Regions from separate parts of the Neobacillus sp. Soil_C_43 genome, predicted to be linked through region 1. Evidence: riboswitches for the same ligand, from Rfam matches in the RefSeq annotation. Region 1 holds a riboswitch; each other region holds the start of a gene.
What was found. Region 1 has a riboswitch for S-adenosylmethionine ahead of AC3A54_RS15025 (O-acetylhomoserine aminocarboxypropyltransferase/cysteine synthase family protein). Riboswitches for the same ligand answer to the same signal wherever they lie in the genome.
Positions count from the first base shown of each region.

Region 2: linked by a shared signal. The riboswitch ahead of AC3A54_RS16525 (methionine ABC transporter ATP-binding protein) and the one ahead of AC3A54_RS15025 (O-acetylhomoserine aminocarboxypropyltransferase/cysteine synthase family protein) in region 1 are both predicted to bind S-adenosylmethionine.
Region 3: linked by a shared signal. The riboswitch ahead of AC3A54_RS20640 (sugar ABC transporter substrate-binding protein) and the one ahead of AC3A54_RS15025 (O-acetylhomoserine aminocarboxypropyltransferase/cysteine synthase family protein) in region 1 are both predicted to bind S-adenosylmethionine.
Region 4: linked by a shared signal. The riboswitch ahead of AC3A54_RS15200 (homoserine dehydrogenase) and the one ahead of AC3A54_RS15025 (O-acetylhomoserine aminocarboxypropyltransferase/cysteine synthase family protein) in region 1 are both predicted to bind S-adenosylmethionine.

Region 1 is NZ_JBDGJV010000010.1:175,315-178,618, forward strand. Features, by position in the region: gene AC3A54_RS15025 (O-acetylhomoserine aminocarboxypropyltransferase/cysteine synthase family protein) at 65-1,381, opposite strand; SAM riboswitch class I at 1,446-1,548, opposite strand; gene AC3A54_RS15030 (hypothetical protein) at 1,625-1,978, opposite strand; gene AC3A54_RS15035 (nuclease-related domain-containing protein) at 2,208-3,119, shown strand.
Region 2 is NZ_JBDGJV010000012.1:136,099-145,178, forward strand. Features, by position in the region: gene AC3A54_RS16500 (HIT family protein) at 1-39, opposite strand, end outside; gene AC3A54_RS16505 (zinc-dependent alcohol dehydrogenase) at 32-1,081, opposite strand; gene AC3A54_RS16510 (D-lyxose/D-mannose family sugar isomerase) at 1,350-1,892, shown strand; gene AC3A54_RS16515 (MetQ/NlpA family ABC transporter substrate-binding protein) at 2,003-2,833, opposite strand; gene AC3A54_RS16520 (methionine ABC transporter permease) at 2,852-3,526, opposite strand; gene AC3A54_RS16525 (methionine ABC transporter ATP-binding protein) at 3,516-4,529, opposite strand; SAM riboswitch class I at 4,670-4,775, opposite strand; gene AC3A54_RS16530 (ABC transporter permease) at 4,960-6,105, opposite strand; gene AC3A54_RS16535 (ABC transporter permease) at 6,106-7,218, opposite strand; gene AC3A54_RS16540 (ABC transporter ATP-binding protein) at 7,237-8,175, opposite strand; gene AC3A54_RS16545 (sensor histidine kinase) at 8,333-9,080, opposite strand, start outside.
Region 3 is NZ_JBDGJV010000018.1:55,591-64,670, forward strand. Features, by position in the region: gene recQ (DNA helicase RecQ) at 1-1,471, shown strand, start outside; gene AC3A54_RS20620 (formate/nitrite transporter family protein) at 1,653-2,441, opposite strand; gene yfkAB (radical SAM/CxCxxxxC motif protein YfkAB) at 2,670-3,791, shown strand; gene AC3A54_RS20630 (cold-shock protein) at 4,040-4,240, shown strand; gene AC3A54_RS20635 (MFS transporter) at 4,639-5,853, opposite strand; SAM riboswitch class I at 6,085-6,193, shown strand; gene AC3A54_RS20640 (sugar ABC transporter substrate-binding protein) at 6,322-7,431, shown strand; gene AC3A54_RS20645 (sugar ABC transporter ATP-binding protein) at 7,504-9,006, shown strand; gene AC3A54_RS20650 (ABC transporter permease) at 9,008-9,080, shown strand, end outside.
Region 4 is NZ_JBDGJV010000011.1:22,987-32,066, reverse strand. Features, by position in the region: gene AC3A54_RS15210 (argininosuccinate synthase) at 1-1,154, shown strand, start outside; gene argH (argininosuccinate lyase) at 1,410-2,786, shown strand; SAM riboswitch class I at 3,392-3,503, shown strand; gene AC3A54_RS15200 (homoserine dehydrogenase) at 3,545-4,828, shown strand; gene AC3A54_RS15195 (DoxX family membrane protein) at 5,742-6,236, shown strand; gene AC3A54_RS15190 (YfhD family protein) at 6,364-6,549, opposite strand; gene AC3A54_RS15185 (YfhE family protein) at 6,685-6,819, opposite strand; gene AC3A54_RS15180 (TIGR01777 family oxidoreductase) at 6,941-7,846, opposite strand; gene recX (recombination regulator RecX) at 7,923-8,744, shown strand; gene AC3A54_RS15170 (SDR family NAD(P)-dependent oxidoreductase) at 8,792-9,080, opposite strand, start outside.

The DNA of each region.
Region 1 (3,304 bases):
CATGGATAAAAAAGGGTGTCAATAAAAAAATCTATTAATTCTTACTTATTGGATGAGGAAAATTTTAGGCATTTGCTTTGACAGATGCCAATCCCGTTGCTGTCTCAATCGCAGATTCAAGATCATCAATTAAGTCTTCGACATTTTCAATCCCAATAGAGAGACGGATTAAGTCCTCCGATACACCTGCTGCCTTCAAACCTTCTGCATCTAATTGCTGATGGGTGGTACTAGCTGGGTGAATGATTAGACTTTTTGAATCGCCAACATTAGCCACATGTGCCCATAAGGATAGAGAATCAATGAGCTTCGCTCCTGCTTCCTTCCCACCTTTAATTCCAAAAACAACCATGGAGCCAGCACCTTTAGGTAAATATTTTTTCGCTAATTCATAGTCCGGATGTGATGGATGACCCGGATAGGATACCCATTCTACTGCTGGATGGTTTAATAAGTAGTCCACAATCGTTTTCGTATTGGCTACATGCTCTTTCATCCGAACATGCAGGGTTTCAAGGCCTAGTGTAAATTGGAATGAATTTTGCGGGCTCAGTGCCGGACCGAGATCACGCAATAACTGTACACGCGCTTTTACAATATACGCTACAGCGCCCAATGCTTCTGCATAGACAAGATCATGGTAGCTTGCATCCGGAGTCGTAAAGCCAGGGAATCTAGAAGAGTTCCAGTCAAACTTCCCACCATCAACAATTATGCCGCCCGTTGATGTCCCATTACCTAATAACCACTTTGTTGCCGAGTGAACAACAATGTCTGCCCCGTACTCAATTGGTCTGCATAAGTATGGTGTCGCAAAGGTGTTGTCGATAATTAATGGGACACCTGCCTCGTGTGCAATATCAGCCACTTTTTCAATGTCTAATACACGTAAGCTTGGGTTACCAATTGTTTCTGCAAAGACTGCCTTTGTTTTTGGTGTAATCACTGCTCTGAAGTTCTCTGGATTATCCGAATCGACAAATTTAACGTTAATTCCGTACTTTGGAAGGGTCACTGCGAATAAATTATACGTTCCACCATAGAGATTGGAAGCAGCAACAATCTCATCTCCTGCCTCAGCCACATTAAGAATGGCGAGGGTAATTGCTGCCATACCGCTAGCAACGGCCAGCGCTCCCACACCGCCTTCTAGCAGAACAACTCTCTCTTCAAATACGGTTGTAGTAGGATTATGAATACGGGTGTATATGTACCCTGGTTCTGCTAAACTAAATAGGTTTGCTGCATGTTCAGTATTTTTGAATTGATAGGCATTGTTTTGATAGATGGGAACGGCACGCGCTCCTGTTACTGGATCTGGAGCCAATCCTCCATGAACACTCAAGGTTTCAAAACGATATTTCTTTTGATTTTCTCCCATTTTCCTAGCTCCTCCCTTAACAACATAAACAAAAACCCCCGCTTCATAAGAAGAGGGGGCTCTCTTCTTATCTTTCAGAGTTTTTTATGCTCTGCTGGATTTAGCACCGTGTATAAACCGGTTGCCGGGCTTCAAAGGGCCAGTCCCTCCGCCACTCTAGATAAGAATGTTTATGTGATTGTTTAAATTAATAGAATATTTAAATAATATATTACATGATGTCCCTTTTGAAGTCAATATATTTTAAATGATGTTTGCAAAATCTTCCTGTGCTTTTGTTAGGTAAAAAAGAGCCTCCAGTAATAGGGTAATTCTTAACGGTGCATCTACTTTTATTTCTTCTTTTTGTTCTAGCACCCGTAAACGGGTTGTTCCTTCAATTAATTGTTTCATTGCGGCTTCATTTCCGCTAATCTCGTAGGCGATTTGTTGCTTCGATGGGTTTTGAAGAATAAATACTGCACCGTTTTTTATTACTAATTGCACTATTTGCTGCTCGCAACAGAGATTTACATGTACCTCCGCTTGACGGATTAGAGGATAGACATGCCCTTTCTGCTGCATTTTTACAAGAAATTTTTGGATAGCTTCAATCATTTTTACCACTCCGGTCTACACGCTAATATCTTAACTATTCAGCAATCTTTATAGGAAACCCTTTTATTATTGCTCGACAATATTTGGGCTAATGGTCATGATTTCCTGAGAAATATGTCGGATACTCGGAGTTTATGAAATGTCGGTAATTGGTCACACATTTGGAGTGGCTTTTTAATTAAACTGAAAATGGTAGGATGTGGTTTTCTATTTTGAAAGGAAGTGGATTATGGCTTATAAAGAGCGGTGTGAATCGGTGGAATTAAAAATTTTAAGATTACTTTCCCAAAGAATGACTCTAGAAGATAATTACAAACAATCATATCACAACCTCGAAAAGGGATATGAGGGTGAAGTTGCGTTTGATTTATTGACAGAAAAGTTGAGCTGTAAAAGTTTTATACTAAACGATTTATTGCTGGAGACCAGTGGTGCGAAATTCCAAATAGATTCTTTAATAGTTACTCAAGAGCCAATTTATCTTTTCGAAGTAAAAAATTATGAAGGTGATTATTATTATGAATCTGGTAGGTTCTATACCATTTACAAGAAAGAAATTACAAACGCTTTACTACAAATTGAAAGAAGTGAATCCTTACTCCGGCAGCTTCTCCAAAATCTTGGGTATCGAATCACCATTAAGGCGTTTGTAGTTTTTATTAACCCCGAGTTTTATTTATATCAGGCTCCCCTAGACAAACCTATTATTTATCCAAATCAGCTTAATCAATTTATGAAAAAATTGAACAATCATCCTTCGACATTAAAAGACCACCACAAAAGGTTAGCTGACCAATTAGTTTCTATGCACCAAACTGGAATCAATAAGGACAAGATTCCAGCATATAATTTAAGTTCTATACAAAAAGGAATAAATTGTTGTTCATGCCATTCCTTTAGCGTAACTGTTTCAGGTAGGAAATTGGTATGTGATGTTTGTGGTTATACAGAAGATCTCGACAACTCTATAATTAGGGGAGTTAATGAATTTAGTTTACTTTTTCCTAATGAAAAAATCACAACTAATGTCATTCATGATTGGTTTCAAGTGTTGGATTCAAAGAAAACTCTTCGAAGGGTCTTGACGAAGAACTGGGATGTTCTTGGGAAGAAGGAATTTAATTTTATTAAATGCGATTAGATTTCACAAAACTATTTAATTAAACTGTAGAATGCTCTTTTTGAGGTGGTGAAAGAATTGTGAAATCTTTCACAATCCCCTTATTCCCTCTTTTTTAAGTTCTACGGGGCTTGTGAGCTTTTCACAATTCCCATGCTTGCCCTTCTTCTGGTGCTACTGGCACTGTGAACCTACCACAGTTCCCA
Region 2 (9,080 bases), on a different contig from region 1:
CTCATCCTTTTTGCAATAAAAGCAATCTGTTCTACTCATCACTTTCCTCTGGATTTACCTCACAATCAATCATTACATGAATCGTGTCGCCTTTATGCTCATTACGAATCTTAAACGCTTCATCAACTCTTGATAGTGGGAAGATATGAGTAATCGTTTCCTTTGTATTTACTAATCCATCAAGAACTAACTTTAGCCCTTCATCAAAATATCTTCTATTATCAATATCTCGTTTTGGCTCTGTAGAGAAAATGTCCAAGCGCTTCTTGTGTACTTTAAAGAAGTCAACTGGTTTATGACATGTACCAATACAGCCATACATAACAATTCGGCCATTTTGCGCAGCAGCGTCAATCGCGTCAACCATTCCAGAACCCTCTAGTAAGCAAGGAATGACGATATCAAAGCCATCAGGGAAATCCACTCCCACAATATCCATTGTTCTAGCATCCGGTGATGGCATTTTATACGTATGTGTTGCCCCATATTTCTTTGCCAGCTCTAGTTTTTCGTCAAATAAATCAGTGACCACTAAATTTCTCGGGCTGTATAAATTGACCACCTGTGTTAAAGCAAGACCGCTTACACCCTGTCCCATAATTAACACATTCTTATTCGGCGAAATGTCTGCATTCTCAGCCGCAGATAACAAAGCCGGCAACACCTCAATTAGTGAACCTTCAATTAAAGGAAAATCCTTTGGCAAGACTTTTACAGCAAAGGGACTGCAGCATACATACTCTGCAAATGCTCCCCAGACATACCGTAAGGCAACATGATCTCCTTCTTTAATCCCGATAATATTTTTCCCTACCTTATCAACTACTCCTGCAACCTCATGCCCCAATCTAGTGGGATACGTGATAAACTCAGGTTCTCGCGCTCCACGATATACCTCTACGTCACTACCACAAATGCCCACCCACTTTACTTTAATTCTAACTTCGTTATTGGCAGGTTCAGGAATTTTTGCCCTTTTTACTTCAATACTTCCTACATCTGTCATAACAGCGCAAAGCTGTGTGCCTGGACCATCATATTCAATTAGTTCCATTGGAGGCACTGTCATTTTTCTTACCATTTTATCCATCCCCTATTTTCTTAATTATCAGTTTTGTAAACACTTTCATTTTCTATTGTTAGTTTACGTGAATGGTATCTCTTCTTCCATGACGACAATACACATGAATTTAACCAAAATTCAGTTTCACTAGATCTCTGGTTAAATCATTTTTGATTATATGAATTTTGGTTAAACAGACCTGTATATTAGGCATGGATGTTATTTATGATTGGATTAATACTGAAATTAAGAGGCTAATCATTGTTTTTAATGAGGAGGAAACAAAATGAAACAAGCGGAATATGACTTAATTCGTTGTGAAAGTTTGGAGTATCTTAATAAAGCAGGAATTGTATTGACAGCTAAAGAAGTTGAAGACTTTGAAGTTGCCGACTTTGGTCTTGGTAGAATTCGTGAATTTGGATTACAACTAGTTGTATATGTCAATACTGATCGCTGTTGTGCAAAAGATTTAATTCTGTTACCTAGACAAACATGTCCTGAACATATTCATCCGCCTGTTGGGGAATATATAGGGAAAGAAGAAACCTTTAGGTGTCGCTATGGTACGGTCTATTTATATGTACCTGGGTTGAAGAGCGAACATCCACATGCAACAATTCCTGAGGATAAAAAAGAGCACTTTACCGTTTGGCATGAAGTTGAACTAAAGCCGGGACAACAATATACCCTATTACCTAATACCCCCCACTGGTTCCAAGCTGGCCCAGAAGGAGCAGTAGTTTCAGAGTTTTCTACAAAGAGCTTAGACGAGTATGATATCTTTATTGATCCAGAAATTAAGAGAATACCGGTTCTTGAAGATTAAGCAAGGAGCTACTCCTAGAGTTTTCAATTTGGTTTTAGCTGTTTTCTTATAGTTAAAAAGGACGCATGTAAAGGCGTCCTTTTTCTATACTTATATTAAACCGTTTTGAACTATTTCTTCATCCACTCAGGTTTCCCAAAGCCCTTGAACTTCTCATCAATGACTTTTTCGAAGTCTGCAGATTCGACGACTTCTTTAATATCTTTTGCAAGCTGAGAATCTTTGTTTTCTGTTTTTACTGCAACTATATTGCGATATGAATCTAGCATATTCTCCATTGCAAGTGCATCAAGCAAGTTCATTTTTGCTGCTAACGCGAAGTTTCCAGGTACAGCAGCTAAATCGACACTGTCCACAGAACGTGGAAGCTGACCAGCTTCAATTGCCTGGAATTTCAAGTTTTTCTTATTATCAACAATGTCCTTCTCAGATACTTTCAACGGGTCGGCACTTTCTTTAATTGTAATTAAGCCTTCATCACGAAGCGTATTTAAGGCACGAGCCGCGTTTGTTGGGTCATTCGGAAGCGTAACCGTTGCCCCGTCTTTTACATCATCCAATGACTTGTATTTCTTAGAGTAAAGCCCCATTGGTGCAGTTGGAACAGAAATCAGTGCAGACAGCTTCATGTTGTTTTCCTTTGCGAAATTCTCTAGATAGATAGAATGCTGGAATAGGTTTGCTTGGATGTCCCCATTATCTAATGCTTTGTTTGGCTGAATGTAATCGCTGAATTCTACAATCTCAACTTTGTAGCCCTTCTTTTCTAAACCAGGAACAATTGCTTCCTTCAACATATCACTGTACGGACCAGCAGTAGCCCCTAATTTAATGTCCTTTGATTTTGCCTCTGCTTTGTCTTTGCTTTCTGAACTGCTGCCGCAAGCTGCTAACGCACCCACGACTAAAACTAAGACCATTGCTAAAAACCATTTTTTCATGACTTTTTCCTTCTTTCTTTATCTTCTTTTATCGACAACTTTGGCAATGTAATCACCAAGCAGTTGAATAACCTGAACTAAAACTATTAATATAACAACAGTGGCAATCATGATGGTATTGTCATAGCGGTAATATCCAAAGCGAATCGCTAAATCTCCAATTCCACCGCCGCCCACTGTACCGGCCATGGCCGAAAATCCGATTAAACTAATAAGGGTCAACGTAATACCCGAGATAATTCCTGATCTTGCTTCAAGGAGCAGAACATCTTTTATTATCATGGTTGGCGTCGCTCCCGCCGCAATTGCCGCTTCGATGACCCCTTTATCGATTTCCCTTAATGCTGATTCGACGATACGGGCAAAGAACGGAATGGCTGCTACCGATAACGACACGCTTGCGGCTGTCGGTCCAATCGTCGAACCAACAATGAAGTTGGTTAATGGAATTAACGCAACCAGCAAAATAATAAAGGGAATAGACCGGATTAAGTTAACCAGGAATCCCATGATCACTTGAATAAATCGATTTTGTAAAAACAAACCTTTATCGGTGACAAATAACAAGATTCCCACTGGAAGGCCAATGACAATGGCGATCGCTAAGCTAATCACAATCATATAAATCGTCTGCATAAAAGCCGTATTGATATCTGGAATTAATTCCACCAGATGCTGAAAATCAAAGCCCATTATGTAACACCTCCACTTGCGCTGCCCGGTCCTCGATGTATCGAAGGGCAGCGGTCACTTCCTCCTTCGCACCTTTCAGTTCCATAATGAAAATGCCCAAGGGCAGTTCTTGTATGTATTCAATGGAACCATGTAGGAAGTTCCCTTTTACGCTGAATTTCTGCAGCATATCTGAAATGACACCCTCACCGGCGACTTTTCCTTTAAACAGCACCTTGATAATCGGCCCTTCACAGCTAGTGAGGATGGATTCCGGAACGTCAAAGGATACCACGCTATCAATAAACTCTTTGGTAAGTTCCGCTTTAGGGTTGGCGAAGATGTCGTAAACCGTTCCCTCTTCAATGACCATCCCATTTTGCATAATGGCCATTCGGTGGCAAATTTCTTTGACTACATTCATCTCATGCGTGATAAGAATAATCGTAATGTTGAGTTCCTTGTTGATCTTTTTTAATAGATTCAAGATCGACTTGGTCGTGGTCGGATCAAGGGCGGAGGTTGCCTCATCACATAAGAGGACCGTTGGATTGTTGGCCAAGGCACGCGCAATCCCTACCCGTTGCTTTTGCCCTCCGCTCAGCTGGGCTGGATACACATCGCGCTTATCCGCAAGCCCCACCGTTTCAAGTAATTCCAAGACACGTGTGCTGATTTGGTTCTTCGGATAGTTGGCCGCTTTCAGCGAAAAAGCAATGTTCTCATACACCGTCTTCTGGCTGATGAGGTAAAAGTGTTGAAAAATCATACCAATCTTTAGCCGTGCTAGGCGGAGCTTCTCCCCTTTTAAGGAAGTAAGGTCCGTCCCATCGACGGTAATAGTGCCTGAAGTCGGTTGCTCCAATAAGTTGATGCAGCGGAGCAACGAGCTTTTTCCGGCGCCAGAGTAGCCGACGATGCCATAGATTTCGCCTCGTTGAACCGTTAAAGAAACGTCATCGACTCCCTTGACCGTGCCGTTTTTTGTTTTATATTCCTTTGTTAACTGCCGTATTTCAATCATAATGATGACCTCTTTTTTCATAAGCGATATTTTAAATTAATGGCCGTTCCCCAAGAAAGTGAGTCCGATTCAGTAAGTTTTTCACGCAAAAAATGCTCCTTTCAACTGAAAGAAGCATCGAAATACAAACAATTATTTCAAGCTTATCTTTCAGAATGAAAGTCATTCTGCTGGAATTGGCACCTTCCCAATTAGGGGGTTGCCGGACGTCATAGGGCCAAGTCCCTCGGTCACTCTCGATAAGAATTATTAGTTTTTTTTAACATTTTCGATATTACTAATCTATTTTTATTTTGTCAATCATCAGAAAATACTATTTTGAAATTGTAAGTGTTTCCATTATTATCAAGTCAACTATTTAGGGCGTCTAAAAAAATTTCGGGGACAGTCCCCCGGCGCTTTAGCGCAACGGGGGACTGTCCCCAAATTTTTATATAAAGTTCTGTGTCGTGTTGTTTCTGCTAAAGCGATAGACGGCTAGTAAGAAAAAGGCTACTGCAAAGGCGAACAGGATGATGAAGTGTAAATACAAGCTGCTCAAGGAGCTTCCTTCCTGTAGTTTGGTTAATGTATCTAACGTCCAGCGCTGTGGCAGGAACTCTGCTATTTTTTGTAAGGATGTAGGCATAACTTCCACTGGCCAGAAGCAGCCGGACAGCATGACGGTTGGTGTGATAATTAAATTTTGCAATGCCCCTGCTGCACTCCGGTTGTTTGCGAAAGAGATGATGACAAGCGATAATCCTACAGCAATCAAGGAAAATAGTAACATCACGAAGGCCGCTTCCCAGAAGGACATGCCGATGCCAATATGGAACATATTTCTCATGATGGTAAGCGTAATTAATACCTGTATCGTCATCACAATCATGTTGACGATGACATTGGATAATAGATACTTTCTAGCATTAATTGGCGTCGATAATAAGCGGAAATAGGTTCGCTGTTCTTTTTCCAACAGAATGATCTCAGACATATTCCCCGCTGACATCAGCATGATCATGATCAGGAAACCAATCGTTTGATTGGTCATATTCTTATTTTCCGATGAATCCTCTAATGAATGGGTGGCGAGCGTAAAGGTGGATTGCTGATAGTCCTTATACATTTGCTCAAACATCGGTTGATTCCCATCGGCCGCCCGACTAATCGTCGCGATATTATTGATATATTGATATAAATAGGATTTCACGAAGCCTGTAACGGCAGCCCCTTTGATGGAACTAAGCTGGATATGTGCTGGCGTACCGTTCAACACGCTTTCCGAGAAGCCTTTTTCAAAGGTGATGACACAGTCCAGTTTACCGGATGTAATCTGGTCCTGTACCTTTTCCGCATCGACCTCAGAAACCTTCACATTCTCTAACCCCTTGAGAAAATGGATTGTATCGTCCGTCACCTCACTCTTGTCTTGATTGACGACGCCTACATGTAGAAGGGCTTTCTGTTCCCCACCATAGGCAATAAACGCAATGAAAATCCCCACTAACGGCATAAACAGATACATGATAATGTTTTTCTTATTGCGAAACGTCTTACTTAATGTGTTTTGAATTAACCAGAGGACATCCTTCATTTATAGCCCCTCCCGTCTTTGTAAAGAGATTACTGCCACTAGTAAAAAAAGGAGTGACCCAGACAAATTAATCGTGATCGCTGGGACGGCTGCAGATAGGTCATTCGCATAAATCAATTTCGTTAAACCCGAGTTCATCCAGGTGAGAGGGGAAAGCTCGGTAATAAATTTGAAGACACCATCAGGATTCACAATTCTAAAATAAGCTCCACCAAAAAAGGAGGATAACTGGACAAATAGCATAATAATCACTTTGGGAGCGGCACTTGTTTTGGACACGAAGCTGATACCGATGCCCAAGCTCACTGCAAAAATAATCTCTGTCAGCAGGACCACGTATACCATCCCTAGGTGATCCCCCCAATTCGCGTGGAATAATAGTTTGCTCATCTGAACGACTAGCAAGGCACATAAGCTATTACTCACGAGACTTCCGAGCACTTTTCCGATAAAAATTTCACTTTTTCTAATTGGAGAGGCAATCAGACGGTTCGCCGTCCCTCTCACTCGTTCCTCCACAATTAACGAACTGGCCGACATCGCCCCGTACAGGATAATCATCGTCGTAATCACAAGCGCATAATAGTCCATCGAACTAGGCTGCTTATCCGGTTGCAGCGAGGTTTCTTTAATAAAATTCGCCTTTTTTTCAGGAGTAAACGCAGTAGCCAACTTGTCAGGCGCCACCTTCATAATTTCAGAGGCGATATTGTATTGATCGACATAAGCAGAAAGCATGCCTTGAAGGATACTTCCTTCAATACTGTTGCCATTATTGAGATACAGCTGAATCCCCTTTTCTGACACTTCCACATATCCATCCACTTTACTTTGTTGAACTTCCTTTCTCGCCTTTGCTTGATCGGTGACTTTCTTAAAATGGACCTCTGATTTTTTCACCTCAGCAATAAAGTGCTGGAAATTCTCACCCGTTGTCGTATCTGTATAGAACACATGGATATTATCCACAGGAAGACTCGTCGTAAATGTATTCGACAAGGCGGAGCCAAGGACGAGCATTAAGACAATCGGAAAAGCTAGCATGAAAAACAAGGTTCTTGTGTCTCGGAAGTCAGATTTAATCCCCTTCCAAGCAATATTGATAATGTTCATGGGAGTCCCCTCCTCTCCTTATTGGTCCCTTAAATTCCTGCCGGTTAAGGTTAAAAATACGGTCTCTAGGTTTGGTGCTTTTTCTTCTAACGAACGGATTTCGATATGATTGCTCATGAAATGCTCTATGATTTTATTTAAGTTGTTCACTCCAGTATCCGAGTTGATCTTTATGACATTTTCATCGACAGAAACGGCTTCAACTCCACTAATTTCTTTAATGGCCCCGACGTCCACGTTTTCCGAGGATTTGACCTCCACCCACAAGTCCTTTGTATTGGTGATGATTGATTTCAGCTGCTCCTTCGTGCCTTCAGCAATGATTTTCCCATGATCGATGATGGCAATCTGTGTGCAGATTTCCTCCACTTCTTCCATGTAGTGGCTCGTGTAAATAATCGTACAGCCCATTTCGTTTAGCTTGCGAACCGAATTGAGGATGTAATTTCGCGACTGCGGATCGATGCCCACCGTTGGCTCATCCATGATAATCAACTTTGGTCGATGAGCAATGGCACATGCGATATTTAACCGTCGTTTCATCCCTCCGGAAAAACTTTTCGGATAGCTCTTATGCTTATCCTGAAGGCCGACAAATTCAAGCGCTTCCTCCACTCGTTCCTTTAATTCCGCCCCGCGTAAGCCGTACAAGCCGGCAAAGAATTTCACATTTTCATAGGCCGTCATGTCCTCATAAATGGCGAGGTCCTGCGGAACCATCCCAATATTCATTTTGACAAAACGACTGTGTTTGACACTATCCTTGCCAAGAATCGCGATTGTTCCCTCATTGCTGCGCAACAGGCCCGCAATCATATTAATGGTCGTACTCTTCCCGGCGCCATTGGCTCCAAGGAACCCAAAGATTTCTCCCTCCGCGACGGATAAGCTCATATGATCGACAGCGATAAAATCACTAAATTTTTTTGTTAAGTTCTTAATTTCTAACACGTTCATTCTTTCACCCCTACTCGGTTTGTATAGTTCAAGTATAAAAAAAAGAATGAACTTGCATAAGTGCAATCGTTCATTCTTTTTACATGAGAATCTTCATGTTGTGTGCGTGAGATGTTCATGGTGACTGGATGGGCAAGATGGTTATGAGCGAAAAACTTCATGTTGATGCAATTGGCAACAGGGTAGTGACGGAAAATCCGTGGCTGCTGTCCACTATAATTGTGCCGTTCAATGAAGCCGTCCGCTCTTCCATTCCGATGATTCCCAACCCTTTCTTGATTGTTTCTGTTCCGACTCCATTATCCTTCACTTCTACTCTTATGATTTTGTTCAATACTTTCACATCGATTGAAACAAGCGTGGCCGAGGAATATTTCATGGCATTCGTTAATGACTCGGTGACATTCTCATTTATAATTTTCCATTGAATCGGTGTGATGTGTTCTAAGTTTCCTTCATAGGTAAGGACCGTCTTGATCGATTGTTTAGAATTGAAATCATCGAGCAAGAGCTTCATCCGGTTAATCCCTACTTGCTCCGTCGGCGGCTTTAAATTTTTTAACGTCAGTCGGATTTTTTCAATCCCATCCTTCGAGATGTTGATCGCGTTTTGAAGGAGCTCCGTTGCTTTTGGCCGATCAGTCTCCATGAGGCGTTTGGCTGCTTCCATTTGAAAAAGAGCCCCCGTCATCGAGTGACCGATTTTATCGTGAATCTCTTGTGAAATGCGGTTGCGTTCCTCTAATTTAAAGGTGTATTCCGACTGTCGTATGTACTCTGTATTTTCATTAATATTTTTCGTTAATTTGTGGAGCGTTTTTCTCATCGTATCGATTTGGTCTTCATTTTTTGCCAGTTTATCGTGATAGATGTGGGCCATGATAAAAATCAAAAAGCTAAGAGTG
Region 3 (9,080 bases), on a different contig from region 1:
CTTCGACTATTTGAGAAAGAACGATAAAGAAGCCGGAATTATTTATGCCGCGACACGGAAAAATGTAGATCAACTTTATGAAAGACTTACTAAAGAAAATATCAATGTTGCTCGCTACCATGCAGGGATGGGAGATGTGGAGCGAAACCATGAGCAGGAGCGTTTTTTAGAGGACAAGGCAACGGTTATGGTCGCCACTTCTGCCTTCGGAATGGGGATTGACAAATCCAATATTCGATATGTCGTTCATTATCAAATGCCGAAGAATATGGAGAGCTATTATCAAGAAGCCGGCCGTGCAGGACGTGATGGACTGGATAGTGAATGTATTCTGTTATATTCCCCACAAGATGTGCAGGTTCAGCGCTTTCTCATTGACCAATCTAGTGATCGAACACGCATCACACAAGAGTTAGACAAGCTTCAGCAAATGGTAGACTACTGTCATACGGAAGAATGTCTGCAGGAATTTATTATAAAATATTTTGGTGAACATGAGACAGAGCCATGTGGTAGATGTGGTAACTGCTTGGATACAAGAACTAGCATCGATGTAACCAGAGAAGCACAAATGGTCATGTCCTGTGTCATTCGGATGGGGCAACGCTTCGGTAAAACCATCACAGCCCAGGTTTTAACAGGGTCGAAAAATCAAAAGGTGGCGGAAATGGGTTTTAACAGGCTGCCTACTTACGGAATTATGAAGGAGAAGAGCGCAAAAGATGTAAGTGATTTTATTGAATTCTTGATTTCACAAGAGTTAATTGCCATTGAGCAAGGACAATTTCCTACTCTTTTTGTTTCTCCTAAGGGAAAAGAGGTTCTATTAGGAAAGCAACAGGTATACCGGAGAGAAACGGTTCAGGTTAAGCAAGTGTCTAAGAATGATCCGTTATTTGAAGTGTTACGTGAGGTACGAAAACAAATTGCTGAATCGGAAAAAGTACCACCATTTGTTATTTTCTCTGATGCTACCTTAAAGGATATGTGTGTCAAACTTCCGATCACGAACGAGGAGTTTTTACAGGTAAGCGGTGTGGGTGAACTTAAGCTTCAAAAATATGGACTTCGGTTTATTGAGGCAATACTCACATTCGTTGAAGACAATCCGGATTATCAGAGTGAGCATGGATCTGTAGAGAAGGCGCCGAAGAAGCAGGCAAACAGGACCGTCACTGATTCGCATTTGGAAACATTGACATTACATCAAAGTGATTATTCAATAATGGAAATCGTCGAGAAGCGTGATTTAGCGGTTAGTACGGTGGAGAATCACTTAATTCAATGTGCACAGCAGGGGTTAGAGGTCGATTTTTCAAAACATATCCCAGCTGAATACATACCGCTTTTAGAAAAAGCAGTGGAAGAAGCGGGACGTGATCGATTAAAACCCATTAAGGAACTCCTTCCAGAAGAGGTTAGCTACTTTATGATTAAAGGCTATCTATATTTTCTAAGTAAAAATAAATAGGTGAATAAATATTACAAATATTACTGTTGTTAGAATATTTTAAAACATTGTCGATATCTTACTGAATTTGTTGTTATTTCCCCGGGAATTTGTCGATATTTCCTAATAATTGGATAAGATGATAGCGTTCGACAATGTTACTACAAAAATGGCTGACTCTAGAAAGGAGTCAGCCTTATTTTTATTCCTGATATTCATCTAAAAACGGTTTATTTACGTAATAATACATCATTGCCATAAATACCGCTCCGCCAATCAGATTGCCGATTGTAACAGGAACAAGGTTGTGAATCACGCCACCCCATGAAATCGTTCCTGGGTGATTTAGTACTAAGGCAATAGCGAATGTACACATATTAGCAATACTGTGCTCATATCCGGAAATAAAGAAACAGAAGACAAACAGCATCATGGCAAACATCTTTGGTCCATCTCCTTTTAACCCCATTGGAAGGAAAAAGGCCATACAAACAAGCCAGTTACAAAGGATTGCCCGGAAAAACAACTCTGTTGTAGGGACTTGCATTTTAACTTCCACGACATGGAGGAGAAATCCATTAACTGAAGAGCTCGCATAAAGTCCTGTGGTGAAAATAATAAAAGCAAAAACAGCGGCACCTAAGATATTTCCTGCATAACTGCATACCCATAGCTTTAGTACTTCTATCCAAGTCATTTTCTTACGGAGTGCAGCGTAGGTGTAATAAAACGTATTTCCTGTAAATAGATCCCCACCGCCATAGGCGATTAATATAATCGCTGCTCCGAAAGTAAGAGCGGCCATTGGGTAGGCAAACGGTGAGTCTACTACATAGAAGAAATTACCGGTCTTGAACGCAACAATGACCCCAAAACCAATAAACATACTGGCAAGCATCGAGCGTAAAATATATCGGAGGATGCTTTGGCGAAATATCTTAATCTTTTTTAAGGCTAATTTTTCTGCTTCATGCAAAGGCTGCATTTCCATTTCCACTACCACCATTCACAATTCGTTTACTATCCCTTTATTTTTCAATAATCATGGAACAAAATGTATTATACGGGAATTACTTCATTTACCCAACGAAAAATAGGGAATTGCCATAGAATATTCTCAATTTATATTCATATGCTTTTGTAACTAATATAAATAGCTACTTGTCCATACGATGCGCTATAATAAGGTTTTTCCTACTACAAAAATAAAGGAGTTTGTATGAAAACATTAAATAAAATTACTCCCCAGTTCGATCCTTGGGAAGCGTATTTAGATGTAACACAATACGGAAAACCTCTGCTTACCAATATCGAATTTACGACTACCACTCTTTGTAATATGCGCTGCGAGCATTGTGCTGTAGGGTACACCCTCCAAACAAAGGAGCCGTTAGCACTTCCAATTGAGCTTATTTTACATAGGTTAGAGGAAATTCCACAACTACGTTCGTTAAGTATTACAGGGGGTGAACCTATGCTTTCGCATAGCTCTGTCAGTAATTATGTAATGCCCATTTTAAAGTATGCCCATGAGCGCGGAGTTCGAACACAAATGAATTCGAACCTAACCCTTGATTTAAATCGGTATGAAGAAGTTATTCCGTATTTGGATGTATTACATATTTCACATAATTGGGGAACGGTGGACGATTTTGTAGAAGGCGGCTTTGCAAGGATGGAGCGGAAGCCTGATTATAGCCAGCGAGAAAAATATTTTACGAGAATGATAGAAAATAGCAGGGAACTGGTAAAAGCGGGTGTCATGGTTTCGGCGGAAACCATGTTAAATAAACGGACACTGCCTCATTTGGAAAAAATTCACCGGCAAATTGTAGATGAAATGCTTTGTCAACGCCATGAAGTGCATCCTATGTATCCGAGTGATTTCGCCAGTAATCTTGAAACATTATCATTAAGTGAAATTAGGGACGCAATTCATCATTTATTAGACATAAGGGATGAAAATGTATGGATGCTTTTTGGAACACTGCCATTTTATGCTTGCAGCAGTAAACAGGAGGATTTGGACCTTTTAAAACGACTTTATCAGAGTGAAAATGTAACCGTCAGAAATGATCCAGATGGTCGTTCCCGTTTGAATGTGAATATATTTAACGGTGATATTATTGTAACGGATTTCGGAGATACTCCTCCTTTAGGAAATATCCAAACAACTACACTTGAAGAGGCCTATCAAGCTTGGCAAAACACAGGCATAGCGAAGGAGTTAAGCTGTCATTGCCCAGCTGTTTCATGCTTAGGTCCAAATATCTTGGTCAAAAACAGCTATTATCAGAATCTTGATTTTACCGAGTTGGAAGCCAATATTGCAAAAAAATAATCTCTGTTAAACTGGGATGTTGATGTCCGCTCAAGGCGCTTCGCTTTCCGCGTGCGGTAAAACATGAGAGGCTAAAAGGACACTCTTTATTGTCTTCTTGCAAATATTTAAGTGAAATGTTATACTAAAGAAGAATTATTTTTGTTCGGTGTAAAGGATAGTATAAGTTAACTTTTCGTCTTGATGATCACTGAGTGCAAGGATAGTACCATAATGTGTGCAAAAGCACACAGCAGGAGGAAACACACATGGAACAAGGTAAAGTAAAATGGTTTAACGCAGAAAAAGGTTTTGGATTCATCGAACGCGAAGCTGGAGACGATGTATTCGTTCACTTCTCAGCAATCCAAAGCGAAGGTTTCAAATCATTAGACGAAGGTCAAGCTGTTACTTTTGAAGTAGAACAAGGTCAACGTGGACCACAAGCTACTAACGTTCGTAAAGCTTAATACCATTTCGGATAAGACAGGCTCTATTTTATAGAGTCTGTTTTTTTTTATTCAAAAGGCTGTGCTAAAGAACAGTGTTGATTTTTATACCCTGTTGATGGGAGCGGAAGGCTCGAAGACTCCTGTGGGAGTACGGTTCAGGGGAGACCCCGCAGGCGCAAGCGCCGAGGAGGCTCGCCGAAACGCCCACGGAAAGCGAAGAGCCTGGAGCGGAAATCAACAGGCAATTTTAACAAAGTCATTCAAAAAAAACAAAACAAAAAACCCCACTCATGAATGAGTAGGGCACACAAATGAAACAGTAATTCAAATGGTAGAGTTATTGTATCATATATTTCCGGAATAACCTAATTTATTTCAATAAATTTTTTGGTAACTTTTGTATACTGAATGAGTTATTACGCTGTATGTTTAACAAGCTTAGGATGTCGGAGCAATGATACGAGCAAAATCAGTCCGCTCATAATCAATAAAGCACTGGTACTTATAAAAACAGCGGAAAAGCCAAAGTAGCCAGAAAGAAAGCCCCCCAACATGGGCCCAATGATGTTACCGAGAAATCTTAGACTATTGTTATAGCCAAGGACCTCACCTTGCATGGTAATCGGAGCCTCCTGGCGGATATAAGCAATCCTGACAGGAATGATTCCGCCGATGGTCACACCTAAGGCAATACGGATGATGACAAGCTGCCAAAGACTTGTCACGATCGCTCCTGGTAAGTACACTATCCCTGCTGAAAATAGAAGTATGACTAATATTTTGATATAACCATATTTATCTGCAATCTTTCCCCAGTTCCGTGACATGAGTAAGTTGCCTATTCCCGCTGCGGAAAAAGCAATCCCTGAATAAAAAGCAACATTGTTTGGCCCATGCAAATCACTTACAAATAACGACAGGATTGGTTGAATGCTGAAATGGGCGATTTGTACAAGAGATGATATAAGCAATACGGTTAATAGTACAGGATTTCGTAGGATGTGTTTGATAACCTCTTTACTAGAATAATGTGATTTAGTACCCCTCGTTGGTTCTACGAGAAATTCCTTCGTAGCGATGACAAGCATGGCAGAGATGAATATGGAAATCGAAGTCCATTTAAAGGTGGTCGCATAGCCGAGTGTATCGGCTAAAATTCCTCCGAGCATGGGTCCTAACAACGAACCCGTAATACTTCCTGTTTGTAATGTCCCAAGGACACGACCAGCAATCTCTTTAGGTGTTTGTGTGGAGATGAATGCCTGTGACATCGGGATAAACCCTGAGAAAAAGCCCATAAAAAACCGTAGCAAGAACAGCTGCCAGACTGAATGAACAAATCCCATTAAAAAGATAGATACAGCCATCCCTAATCCACAAATGATAAGTATCTTTTTCCGACCATAGCGATCTCCAATCTTCCCCCAAACTGGTGAAAAAAGAAAGGCAGAAACAAAGGTGATCCCAAAAGTAATACCTGACCAATGTTGGACATATTTCTCTGAAAAGTCCCCAAACGTTTCAATATACAGCGAAATAAACGGCATGACCATCGTCATACTACCGGCAACAAAGAAGTTGGCAAACCACATAATTAGTAAATTACGCTTTGCACTTTCCTGCTTATTCATGGATGGTAACACTTCTTTCTACAATTTATTTCGGTTTCCTAAATATAATCATACCGAAATTTCTTAGGAGAATAAAGCAATAACTGGGTTTAGTTTTAATAATAGTTTCCCCAACTCCGTTCAATAAGATTAAAAAGGAGTTATTACTTTATTAAAAATATTTAAAATACTATTGACAACTTGTTAATGTGAGTTTAAATTTAGTTTATTACTTTAAATCAATAATACGTTCTCTTATCAAGAGTGGCAGAGGGACTGGCCCGATGACGCCCAGCAACCGTTCCGAAAAAGGAATTGGTGCTAAATCCTGCAAAACATTTAATGTTTTGAGAGATAAGAGAGGAGTAGTCCAACATTTGTGATGAAACCTCTCTTTTCTGGAGAGGTTTTTTATTTTTACATAAAAAAGACTTCTCCAATGGGAATAGTTTATTTTGGTAAGAAAGACGAAAAGGGGGAGCTTTTATCATGAAAAAAAATATTTTCAAAAGTGTGCTTGTATCGACGTTGGCAGCAAGCCTGCTACTCACAGGGTGTGCATCAGGGGGAGAAACCAAGAAAGCAAGCGGAAATAAAAATGTATCACTTGAAGGCGTACCAGAACAATTTAAAGGCGACCAATTAAAAATTAAGGTGATTCGTAAAATTGGCGGTGACGACCACACAGCTCAATTCTTAGCAGGAGCTAAAGAAGAGGGAGAAGCATTAGGTTTAAAAGTGGATGTGTTTACCGCAAATGGAGATACAGCAAAATTCCATGATGCTATAAATCAGGCGTTAGGTCAGGACTATGATGGATTCATTATTTCACACGGTGATGATGATGCGACGGTGAACGATGTAAAGAAGATTGTCGAAAAAGGAAAAAGCGTTGTTACATTTGATTCTAATCCAAAGTTGGCTGAGGTGGAGGGAGTAACACTTACATCACAGGATGACGAAGCATTGGCAACTTTAGCACTAGATCAGCTTGTAAAGGATACGAAGGGCAAAGCGAATATTGCGTACCTTTGGGTTGACGGTTTTCCACCAATGGTGAGACGAAACAAAGTGTATCAAGATGTACTTTCAAAAAATCCTGGAATTAAAGAAGTGGAACGGTTCGGTGTAGCCGCTGCAGATACCAGTGTTCAAACACAAAACGCCGTAGCTGCCATGTTAAATAAATATCCAAAAGGAAAGTTGGATGCCATCTTTGCTACTTGGGATGCCTTTGCTATTGGTGCGGCACGAGCTCTAAAAGAGGCGGGCCGTGAAGAAGTGAAAATTTATGGCATTGATGTTTCAAATGCAGACCTTCAAGAGATTCAAAGAAAAGGTAGTGCTTGGAAATACACAGCTGCCGTGGATCCTAAACTAATTGGTGCGGTGGATTTGAGATTGCTTTCTAAAAAACTAGCAGGTGAAGAAACACCACAAACCTATGATTTAGAGGCTTCTCTAGTTTCACAAGACAATCTTCAAAAGTCTAAAGATCCTGTTAACATGGTTAATCTATCAAAAATTATTTCTGGATGGGGCCAATCAGGTGCATTCGAGGAAGATTGGATGAAAACATTAAAAAAATATTATAAATAATTATTGGTTACTATAAGCACTCTCTTTTTCACTTGATTAAGAGAGTGTTTGTTTGATAGGGGGGACGATTTCATGCAGTCAACATTGGAAATGAAAAATATAACTATTGAATTTCCAGGGGTGAAAGCTTTAAATCAGGTTCATTTTTCAACAAAGACAGGAAAGATTCAGGCATTGATTGGAGCAAATGGTGCAGGGAAATCAACTCTAATGAAAGTCCTCTCAGGGGCTTATAATCATTTTACCGGTGAGATTTTACTGGATGGGGAATCTTTGAACATTCGATCACCAAAAGATGCCCAGGATGCGGGTATACAGATTGTCTATCAAGAAGTTGATACGGTCCTTATACCTAATTTAACGGTCGCCGAGAATATTATGTTGATGGATACGGTTCATCATATGGGAAAAAAGCAGTGGATGAACTGGAAGACTCTTCATCAAAAAGCAGCACAAATCCTGGCTGAAATGAATATTACACTTTCTACGAAAAAGCTTGTGAGTGAGCTTTCTCTAGCAGAAAAGCAAATGATTCTCATTGCAAGAGCTGTCTCGAATCGGTGTAAGTATCTGATTCTAGATGAACCAACTGCACCCTTAAGTCATACGGAAACGACCGAGCTTTTTCGAATTGCCCGCGAATTAAAGAGGCAAAATGTTGGGATTATCTTTATTTCTCACCGCCTGCCAGAGATTTTTGAAATCTGTGATGAAATTACAGTAATGAGAAACGGAGAATTTGTCGTAAAGGAGAACATCTCAGAGACAACACAGAATCAAGTGGTGGAGCACATGCTTGGTCAAAAGTTGGAGGAACAGTTCCCGAAAAAGAATACGAGAATTGGAAACACAGTTCTTGAAGTGAACGGACTTTCAGATAGAAGTAAAATTAAAGATTTCCATTTACATGTGAAATCTGGAGAAATCGTTGGAGTAGCTGGGCTAGTCGGTGCTGGAAAAACTGAGCTGTGCAAGGCGCTTTTTGGTTCTGAAAAATTAACTGGAGGAGAAGTCCTTCTTAATGGAGTTAAACTAACTTTGAATAGCCCATATGATGCGGTGAAAAATGGGATGGCGTTAGTGCCTGAAGAACGCAGAAAGGAAGGGATTCTTGTCCTTGAATCAGTGGAATCCAATTTGACAGCGGCTAATTTGGACAGTTTTGCAAACGTATTTAGCTTTTTAAATAGAAAGAAAGAAAAGGAAACAGCCAAGCAGCTGATTAGCCGGCTTGGAATTAAAACACCTTCTGAAGAAACAAAGGTTCAGAATCTATCTGGAGGAAATCAGCAGAAGGTCGCAATAGGAAAGTGGCTGGTAGCTGAGGCCGATGTCTATATTTTTGATGAACCAACCAAAGGTGTCGATGTTGGTGCCAAAAAAGACATATTTGAGCTGATTACGGAATTGGCAAGCAGAGGGAAATCGATTATTTACGCTTCTTCCGAACTATCAGAGATTATGGGGATTACGGATCGGGTCTACATTCTATATGATGGACAATCAATAAAGGAGTTAGAGACGAACCGAACAAACGAAGAAGAACTTTTATTTTATTCCACAGGGGGCAGGTAAAATGGAGACAAATATTACAGCAAAGAATCAGACCCCAACCAAAAAAACATTTGAATTGTTTCAATTTTTATATA
Region 4 (9,080 bases), on a different contig from region 1:
TTAAATGGATCCAGGAAAAATACGGTTATGATGTTATTGCTCTAGGTCTAGATGTAGGTGAAGGAAAAGACTTAGAAGCTATTAAAAATAAGGCGTTAAATGTTGGAGCCGTTAAAGCATATATGATCGATGCAAAAGAATTATTGGCAAAGGAATATATTTTACCAGCTTTAAAGGCTAATTGTTTATATGAAGGAAAGTATCCATTATCTTCAGCACTTTCCCGTCCACTTATTTCAAAACTATTAGTAGAGGTGGCGGAAAAAGAAGGGGCTAAAGCTGTTGCTCATGGCTGTACTGGAAAAGGCAATGACCAAGTCCGTTTCGAAGTGTCCATTCAAGCGTTAAACCCAAGTCTAAAGGTGGTTGCTCCGGTACGTGAATGGGGAATGACACGTGATGAAGAAATTAAGTATGCTGAGGAAAACGGTATTCCGATTCCAGTAGATTTAGATAATCCTTTTTCAATTGATGCAAACATTTGGGGACGTGCTTGTGAGGCTGGAGTGCTTGAAGATCCATGGGCAGAAGCGCCTGAAGCAGCATTCGATTGGACGAATCCGATTGAACTAACTCCAGATGCCGCTGAATATGTAGAAATTGAATTCGAACAAGGGGTTCCTGTTGCCCTCAATGGTGAGAAACTTCCACTAGTTCAGTTAATTGAGACGTTAAACGCACTGGGTGGTAAGCACGGTGTTGGCCGTATCGACCACATTGAAAATAGATTAGTAGGAATTAAATCAAGAGAAGTGTATGAAAATCCGGCTGCACTCATTTTAATCAATGCACATAAAGAGTTAGAGTTTTTAACATTAACTCGTGAGGTTACACAATTTAAGACTCAAGTGGAACAGCAGATGGCAAAGATTATTTATGAAGGTCTTTGGTATTCTCCTATCAAACCAGCGCTTGATGCGTTTATTGAAGAAACACAAAAGACTGTTACAGGAACGATTCGTGTAAAGCTTCATAAAGGAAATCACACAGTTGTAGGCCGTAAGTCGCCATTTAGCTTATACAACGAGGAGCTAGCGACCTATTCAAAAGGTGATGCATTCGATCACAATGCCGCTGTTGGCTTTATTAAGATTTGGGGCTTACCAACAAAGGTATATTCAGAGGTTACTAAAAAAGAAACGATTGTAAAATAATTCGGATTGCCCTCGAATCCTATTTCGGGGGCTATCTTCTTTCATTTTGGCTGTGTTAAAGAACATTGTTGATTATTATACTCTTTTGATTGGAGTGGAAGACGCGAAGACTCCTGTGGGAGTACGGGTCAGGGGAGACCCCGCAGGCGCAAGCGCCGAGGAGGCTCGCCGAAACGCCCACGGAAAGCGAAGCGTCTGGAGCGGAAATCAAAAGGCAATTTTAACAGAGCCTTTCATTTTAAGGAGGAGCAGGACATGTCTAAGTTATGGGGCGGACGATTTACAAAGGAAACCAACAAACTCGTAGAAGAATTTACAGCATCCATATCTTTTGATCAAAAGTTAGCAAAAGAGGATATTGCCGGAAGCCTGGCACATGTGCAAATGCTAGGTGAATGTGGCATTATCCCAGTTGAGGATGCTGAAAAAATTAAGGACGGACTTCTTGCCATTCAAAAAATGGTTCATGCAAACGAAGTGGAGTTTTTGGTAGAAGATGAAGATATTCACATGAATATCGAAAAGCTGTTGATAGAAAAAATCGGACCGGTTGGCGGTAAGCTACATACGGGTCGTAGCCGGAATGACCAAGTAGCTACAGATATGCACCTTTATTTAAGAACAAAAACGACGGAGCTTATTAAATTAATTGAAGATGTTCAGGAAGCTTTAGTCGAGCAGGCAAAAGAACATGTCCAAACCTTAATTCCAGGCTATACTCACCTCCAGCGTGCACAGCCTGTATCGTTTGCACACCATTTAATGGCATATTTTTGGATGTTCGAACGTGATAAAGAGAGATTGATGGATAGTCTGAAACGGGTGAACTGGCTTCCGCTTGGTTCGGGTGCACTGGCAGGGACTACTTTTCCTATCAATCGTGAACGTGTGGCAGAACTGTTAGGGTTCGAAACCGTGTATCCAAACAGTATGGATGCTGTCAGCGACCGCGATTTTATTCTTGAATTCTTATCAATTGGTTCTATCATCATGACGCATATTTCTCGTTTCTCCGAAGAATTAGTGATCTGGTCCAGCCAAGAATTCCAATTTGTTGAACTGGATGATTCCTTCTGTACAGGCTCGAGTATTATGCCGCAAAAGAAGAATCCAGACGTACCAGAGCTGCTTCGTGGAAAAACAGGCCGTACGTATGGCAATTTGATTGGGCTGCTGACTGTTTTGAAAGGTTTGCCGCTTGCCTACAATAAGGACTTACAAGAAGATAAAGAAGGTATGTTTGATACGGTAGAAACATTGGAAGGTTCTTTAAAACTATTGGCTCCAATGATTGAAACGATGACGGTTAAAAAAGATGTGATGCGTAAAGCAATTAACAACGACTTCTCGAATGCTACGGATATTGCCGATTATCTGGTAACTAAGGGGTTACCGTTCCGTGAGGCCCATGAGGTTATTGGAAAAATTGTTTTATACTCGATCCAGTCTAATAAGTTTTTGCTTGATTTAAGCTTTGAAGAATATCAAGATTTCAGTCCTTTATTTGAAGAGGATATTTACGAGGTTTTAGCCCCAGAACACGTAGTTGCGGTTCGAAATAGCTTTGGTGGTACGGCTCCAGAGCAGGTTGGGAAGCAAATCGAGCTTGCTGAGGGAAAACTGAAACGATAAAATGTGAGAAACCTGCCATTGGCAGGTTTCTTTTTGCTCATGAAAAGGGGCTGTATCGCGATATCTACACACTTTTGCGTTTTATCTACACATTTTTATAATATATCTACACAAATTCATGATATATCTACAAATTACCGATCCCCTTTTATTTATTTCAATGGAAAGATACAATAGTTTTATGAATATTGTGCTTGAGGAGTGATTTTCCATTAGCAGTTTTCTTTTTGATTTACTAATTGATCTAGCAGGGGGAGTCATTGAATTTTTCATTCCTGATTGGTCACCTAAATCGAAATTTGACAAGAATATAATCAGATTAAGGGAAGAAGACTGGTTTGCTACACTGGAAAAGGATGTTAGATACTCATATATCATTCACCAAAATAGAAAGGTGAAGCGGTTTTTAAGCATGGAGAAAAATATTAAAATGATTATCAGTATGGATTTTGAGAGGGGAAATTTTATCAATTTAGTAAAAGAAGAGCATGCCAAATTTACAGGTGTACGATCGTAATGAATTGAAAGAATATATTGACATTTAACATTACATCAACTAAAATTTTCTTTATAACTTGGAAATTTAATGAAAAATCAAATAAAAACTCTTATCCAGAGTGGTGGAGGGACTAGGCCCGATGAAACCCGGCAACCTTCAAGGTATTCCTTGAAAAGGTGCTAATTCCTGCAGGTTATTTTTAACCTGATAGATAAGAGGAGGAATCCAACCCTCTTCTTATTGAAGAGGGTTTTTCTTTTTGAAAAATAAACAGCTTCGTGTCAAAAATCGTGTAGTGAAGGGATGGATGTATGTGTCTGCAATCAAAGTAGCAATCCTTGGATTTGGAACAGTTGGTGAAGGAGTTTATCGAACAATACAATCACACAGTGAGGAGCTTACAGCTACATTGGGCAAAAAGGTTGAAGTTGCCGCTGTTCTCATCAGAAACACGCAAAAGAAAAGAAATATTAGTGAAAATGTATTAGTAACAACAGAATTTGCGGATATCTTAAATCTCGAACAGCTTGATGTTGTTGTGGAGGCTATTGTCGATAAAGAGCCGACATTTACATTTTTAAAATCAGCCATACAGCGGGGCTGCCACATCATTACAGCAAATAAGGAAATGTTTGCCCATCACGGGAAAGAACTTCTTGATCTTGCAGCAGAGAAAAAGGTTTCTGTTGGATTTGAAGCAACCGTAGCAGGTGGAATTCCCGTTATTCAAACACTTAGACAGCTTTTAAATATTAATCGTGTCAAGCAGGTCAGAGGAATTCTAAATGGAACCTCCAATTTTATTCTTACCGAAATGAGGGAGAAAAAGCAGTCATTTGCACAGGCGTTAATATTAGCCCAAGAGAATGGCTATGCTGAAGCTGACCCAACAAATGATGTGGAGGGCTTTGATGCCTTTTATAAAACCATGATTTTAAGCAGACTTGCATTTGGAGAAGAACCTAATTGGCAGGAGGTTGAACGTGAGGGGATCACGTCAATCACAAGTGAATTGATTGATGCTGTCGATAGGGCAGAACTACGGTTCAAACATATTGCGAGTATCACAAGGCTGGACGGTCAAATAAAAGCAACGGTCAAACCAGCTCTTGTGGGAAAAGAGCATCCATTTTATCATGTAGAAGGCGTTCAGAACGCAGTAAATGTCCAATCGGATATTGTAGGTGAAATTACGCTTCAGGGGCCGGGAGCTGGAATGTTTCCTACGGCGAGTGCTGTCATTGAGGATTTAGTCTATGTGTGTCAAAATTCCCCAGTTAAACAGAATAATACGTGTTCTCAAGTAGCGGTAACGGGGTTTAGTAAGAGTGACAAGAAGGAAACGTGGCTGGTGCATGGAGTGATGCATAAACAGGTGACTCCTTCCATTACTTGGATTGAAGAAGTGGCGGAGGAAACGTTTGTAATCAAAGCGACAGATAGAGAAATTGGCCTTTTGGCCAAACAAAATAATCTTATCTATTATCCGATTATAGGAGAATATGAGAGAGTGAAACAAATAAAAACGCTTAAGGCTTTATAAGAGTCTACAAATAATGAAAGAGCTATATGGCTCTTTTTTTTATTTTAAGAAAGCCAGGCTCTAGATCTACTTTTTTCAGAGAGAAGAAGGAAAAAGTAGAAGTAGCAAGGCTCTAGATCTACTTTTTTCAGAGAAAAGAAGAAAAAAGTAAAAGTAGCGAGGTTCTAGATCTACTTTTTTCAGAGAGAAGAAGGAAAAAGTAGAAGTAGCAAGGCTCTAGATCTACTTTTTATAGAGAGAAGAAGGGAAAAGTAGAAGTAGCAAGGCTCTAGATCTACTTTTTATAGAGAAAAGAAGGAAAAAGTAGAAGTAACAAGGGGCTCTAGATCTACTTTTTATAGAGAAAAGAAGGAAACAGTAGAAGTAGCAAGGCTCTAGATCTACTTTTTTCAGAGAAAAGAAGAAAAAAGTAAAAGTAGCGAGGTTCTAGATCTACTTTTATCAGGGAGAAGAAGGAAAAAGTAGAAGTAGCAAACTTCTAAATCTACTTTTTTTATTTGAACAAGATGTAGAAATTTAATTCAATAGTCACGGATATTCCGTGTTTATCCACCGCATTATCCACATCAAAAGTCCTGTTTTAAAGGTATTCCACAGACTTATTCACAATATCCACAAAAATCAGAATAATTATCCACAAGTATCTAATATTAACAACTTATTAAGTTCACATATTATTCAACTTTCTAACATTAATATGTTAAGAAACTGTGAAAGCCGTTGTCATTTAAAGTACAGGAGAGTATATTATAAGTGTAGAGAAGATAGTGAAACAATTCACAAACAAAGAAACACAAACTAACTTCCCTATACGACACAGCTAGCTGAACACCCCTCATCGAAAGGGGAAAGAACTTATCATTACACTTTATTGTGAAAGTGTTCACAAATAAAATAATTGGAGATGATTGTGATGAGATGGTATAAAACCCCTCAAGCAGCCGTTGTTTGGACAGTTCTAAGAGTTTGGCTTGGATTACAATGGATTGAAGCAGGATATCATAAATTAACCGGTGAATTTGATGCTGGCGGATTTTTAAAAGGTGCACTCGCAAATGCAACGGGTGATCATCCAGCAGTGCAAGCATGGTACGCAGATTTCTTACAACAATTTGCTATTCCAAATGTTCAAATCTTTAACGTATTAATTCCTTGGGGAGAATTACTTGTTGGTTTAGGATTAGTTGTTGGATTAGCCACTCTTCCAGCATTAATCGCCGGTGCATTTATGAACTTAAACTTCATGCTGGCAGGCACAACAAGCACGAACCCAATTCTTTATACAGCAGCAATGATCCTTCTATTCGTAGGAACTGGAGCTTACCTCTTCGGTCTTGACCGATACACAGTTCCGTTTATCAAAGGCTATTTCCAAAAGACACCTGTAAAAAATGTGAACACTAATTAACAGTATAACGAGTTCTAACAGCTCAGCACGCTGAAGCCTCTCATTAGAGCTCGCTGATATACCATTTATTTCCCCCCTTTTATATACTTTAAGAAGCAGGGCAAAGCCTGCTTCTCTTTTTTTATTCTTATCTTTTCTTATTCTTCACACGCTGGTTAGCGGCATTAGCACGGGCTTGTGCTTCAAGATCTGCATGATCAGCAAATTCTTGTGAGTATTCTACATCATTTCCATCTGTTTTCATATTTTTCGGTGTTTGTGGAAGTGATGCTTTATTATTTTTGTGAGAACCTCCATTATGCATTCGACCCATTACTAAAACCCCTTTCAATTTCAGCTAGAGGGAGAAAGATATCTCTCACTCCCTAATAGCTTTTACAATTTGAAAGGGGCTCATTAATGGAAAAACTTTAAATTAATTTTTTGTATACGTATGGAATTCCGTCACTTACAGCTTAGTTTTGCTGTCATGATAGCCGGCAGCACGGTCAGCCATCTTAAAATCACGCTGGTATAAAACCTCTTGTGTACTTGTTAAGGTATATTTACCTCTACCCAAATCTTTTTTCTTTTTTCCCGCCATTTTGCTCATTCCTTTCAACATTTTTTGTTTGTTAATTGTCATCAAGCTAAGTGGTAAAAATGAAGCACTAAATATGTACTTATTTCCATTTTTACCTTTTAAGAAAGGAATGATACTTTTTTTAGGAAAATATATTTTTTAATGCTTTTTCTAAAGTAGGGTACTGGAATTGGAATCCATGATCTAAAAGTTTATTCGGTAAAACCTTTTGCCCATCTACCACTAAGGTGCTCATTTCACCAAGGAGCAAACGAAGGGCGAAACTAGGAACAGGAAGCCAGTGCGGTCGATGCAATACTTGAGCAAGTGTCTTGCCCAAATCGCTCATCATCACAGGATTTGGAGCAGTGAAATTTACAGGGCCTTGAATTTGTTTATTTTCCATTGCAAAAATAATACCTTTTACTACATCCTCAAGGTGAATCCATGACATCCACTGTTTGCCACTTCCAATATTGCCTCCTATAAACCACTTATAAGGCATCAGCATCTTAGGAAGAGCTCCAGCATCCTTTTCAAGAATGATACCAAATCTGCATAAGACCGTTCTAATTCCTAATGAAACCGCCTTGCTCGCTTCTTGTTCCCAGTTTACGACTGTTTCTGCTAAAAAATCCGTGCCTAGTTTTTCGTTATTTTCAGTAAAAACTTTTGTTTCTGATGTTCCGTATATACCAATCGCACTGGCGTTAATAAGCACCTGCGGTTTCCGGTCTAATTGGTTTACTATGTCCAGGACTGCATCAACTGCTTCCATTCGACTAGATAAAATTTTACTTTTTCTCTCTTCGGTCCAGCGCCCACTGTTAATCGATTCACCTGCGAGGTTTATAAAGATATCCGTATCTTGGAGGTCTATAACAGGGTTCGCATTATCAGTTAACCACTGCGTATATCGAATGTTGGCCTTCTCGTTAGATTTTCTTGCTCGGCGAGTTAAAATAACTATTTCATGTTCATACTTACTTAGTTCATTGACAAGTGCCCTCCCAACAAAGCCTGTTCCACCTGCAATTGCAATTTTCATGTAGAAGACCTCCTTTTGCTTTATTTTACCTTATTTTAATAAAAAAGTATGGTAAAGTGGAAGTGAGGTGAAGGAAATGGCCATTATTACGAAAATCACCACACAGCAAAAAAATGTAGACCGTTTTAACGTTTTTATGGATTATGGTAAGGGCAAGGGTGAAGAATTTGCCTTTAGTGTCGACAGCGATGTGTTAATTAAATTCAATTTAAAAAAAGGGATGGAGCTTGATGATTTTTCTTTCTTGGAAATTCAGTATCAAGACGATATCCGTAAGGCCTACAACTTAGCGGTCAATTATCTGGTAAGAAGGATGAGGTCGGAAAAAGAAATCAAGGATTACCTTTTAAAAAAGGAACTTGATGAACCCGTCATTAACGAGGTTCTCCATCGGTTAATCTCGCAAAAATATATTAATGATCAGGAATATGCCTTGGCTTATGTAAGGACGCAGGCGAATACGACAGATAAAGGTCCTGATTTAATTAAGTTAGAGTTAAAAGAAAAAGGGATTGGAGAGGCGACTCTTATGCAAGCATTAGAGGAGTATCCTCGAGAGCAGCAAATTGAAAAAGCAACAAAAATGAGTGAGAAATTTTTTCAAAGAAATTCAAAGGAATCTTTAAAAATTCAGAAGCAGAAGCTAGAAAATTTACTCTTACGAAAAGGGTATCCTTTTGAGGTCATAGGAATTGCCGTGAATGAAACAAAAGTTGAAAAAGAAGATGATGAGGAAATGGGAGCTGTTCGCTTCCAAGGTGAAAAAGCTCATAGAAAATATGCTCACTTAAGTGGATTTGAATATCAACAAAAGATGAAGCAGGCCTTATATCGTAAAGGATTTTCAATGGATAATATCGAGAGATTTCTTTCTGATTTAGAAAGTGAAGAAAATTAAAGAGTAGGGGACAGACTGAGTGGAGCCTGTCCCCTTATTTATTAGCTTTATTTACTCTCAATAATAATAGAATCCTGATCGATTTGATCCATAATAATTTCTGCTACTTCTTTAGGCGATCTAAAACGTGATTTGTCTGAAACATGAGAGCTTTCGTCCCAAAAGGGGGTGTCCATCCCGCCCATGTACACTGCATTAAATTTGATTCCAGAACCTTCGTATTCTTTTTGTAGACTTTCCGTAAATCCTCTTACAGCAAATTTGCTGGCAACATACACTGCTTCGTTTACTTTCCCACGCAAGCCAGCAGTAGAAATAATATTCATTATTCGGCCT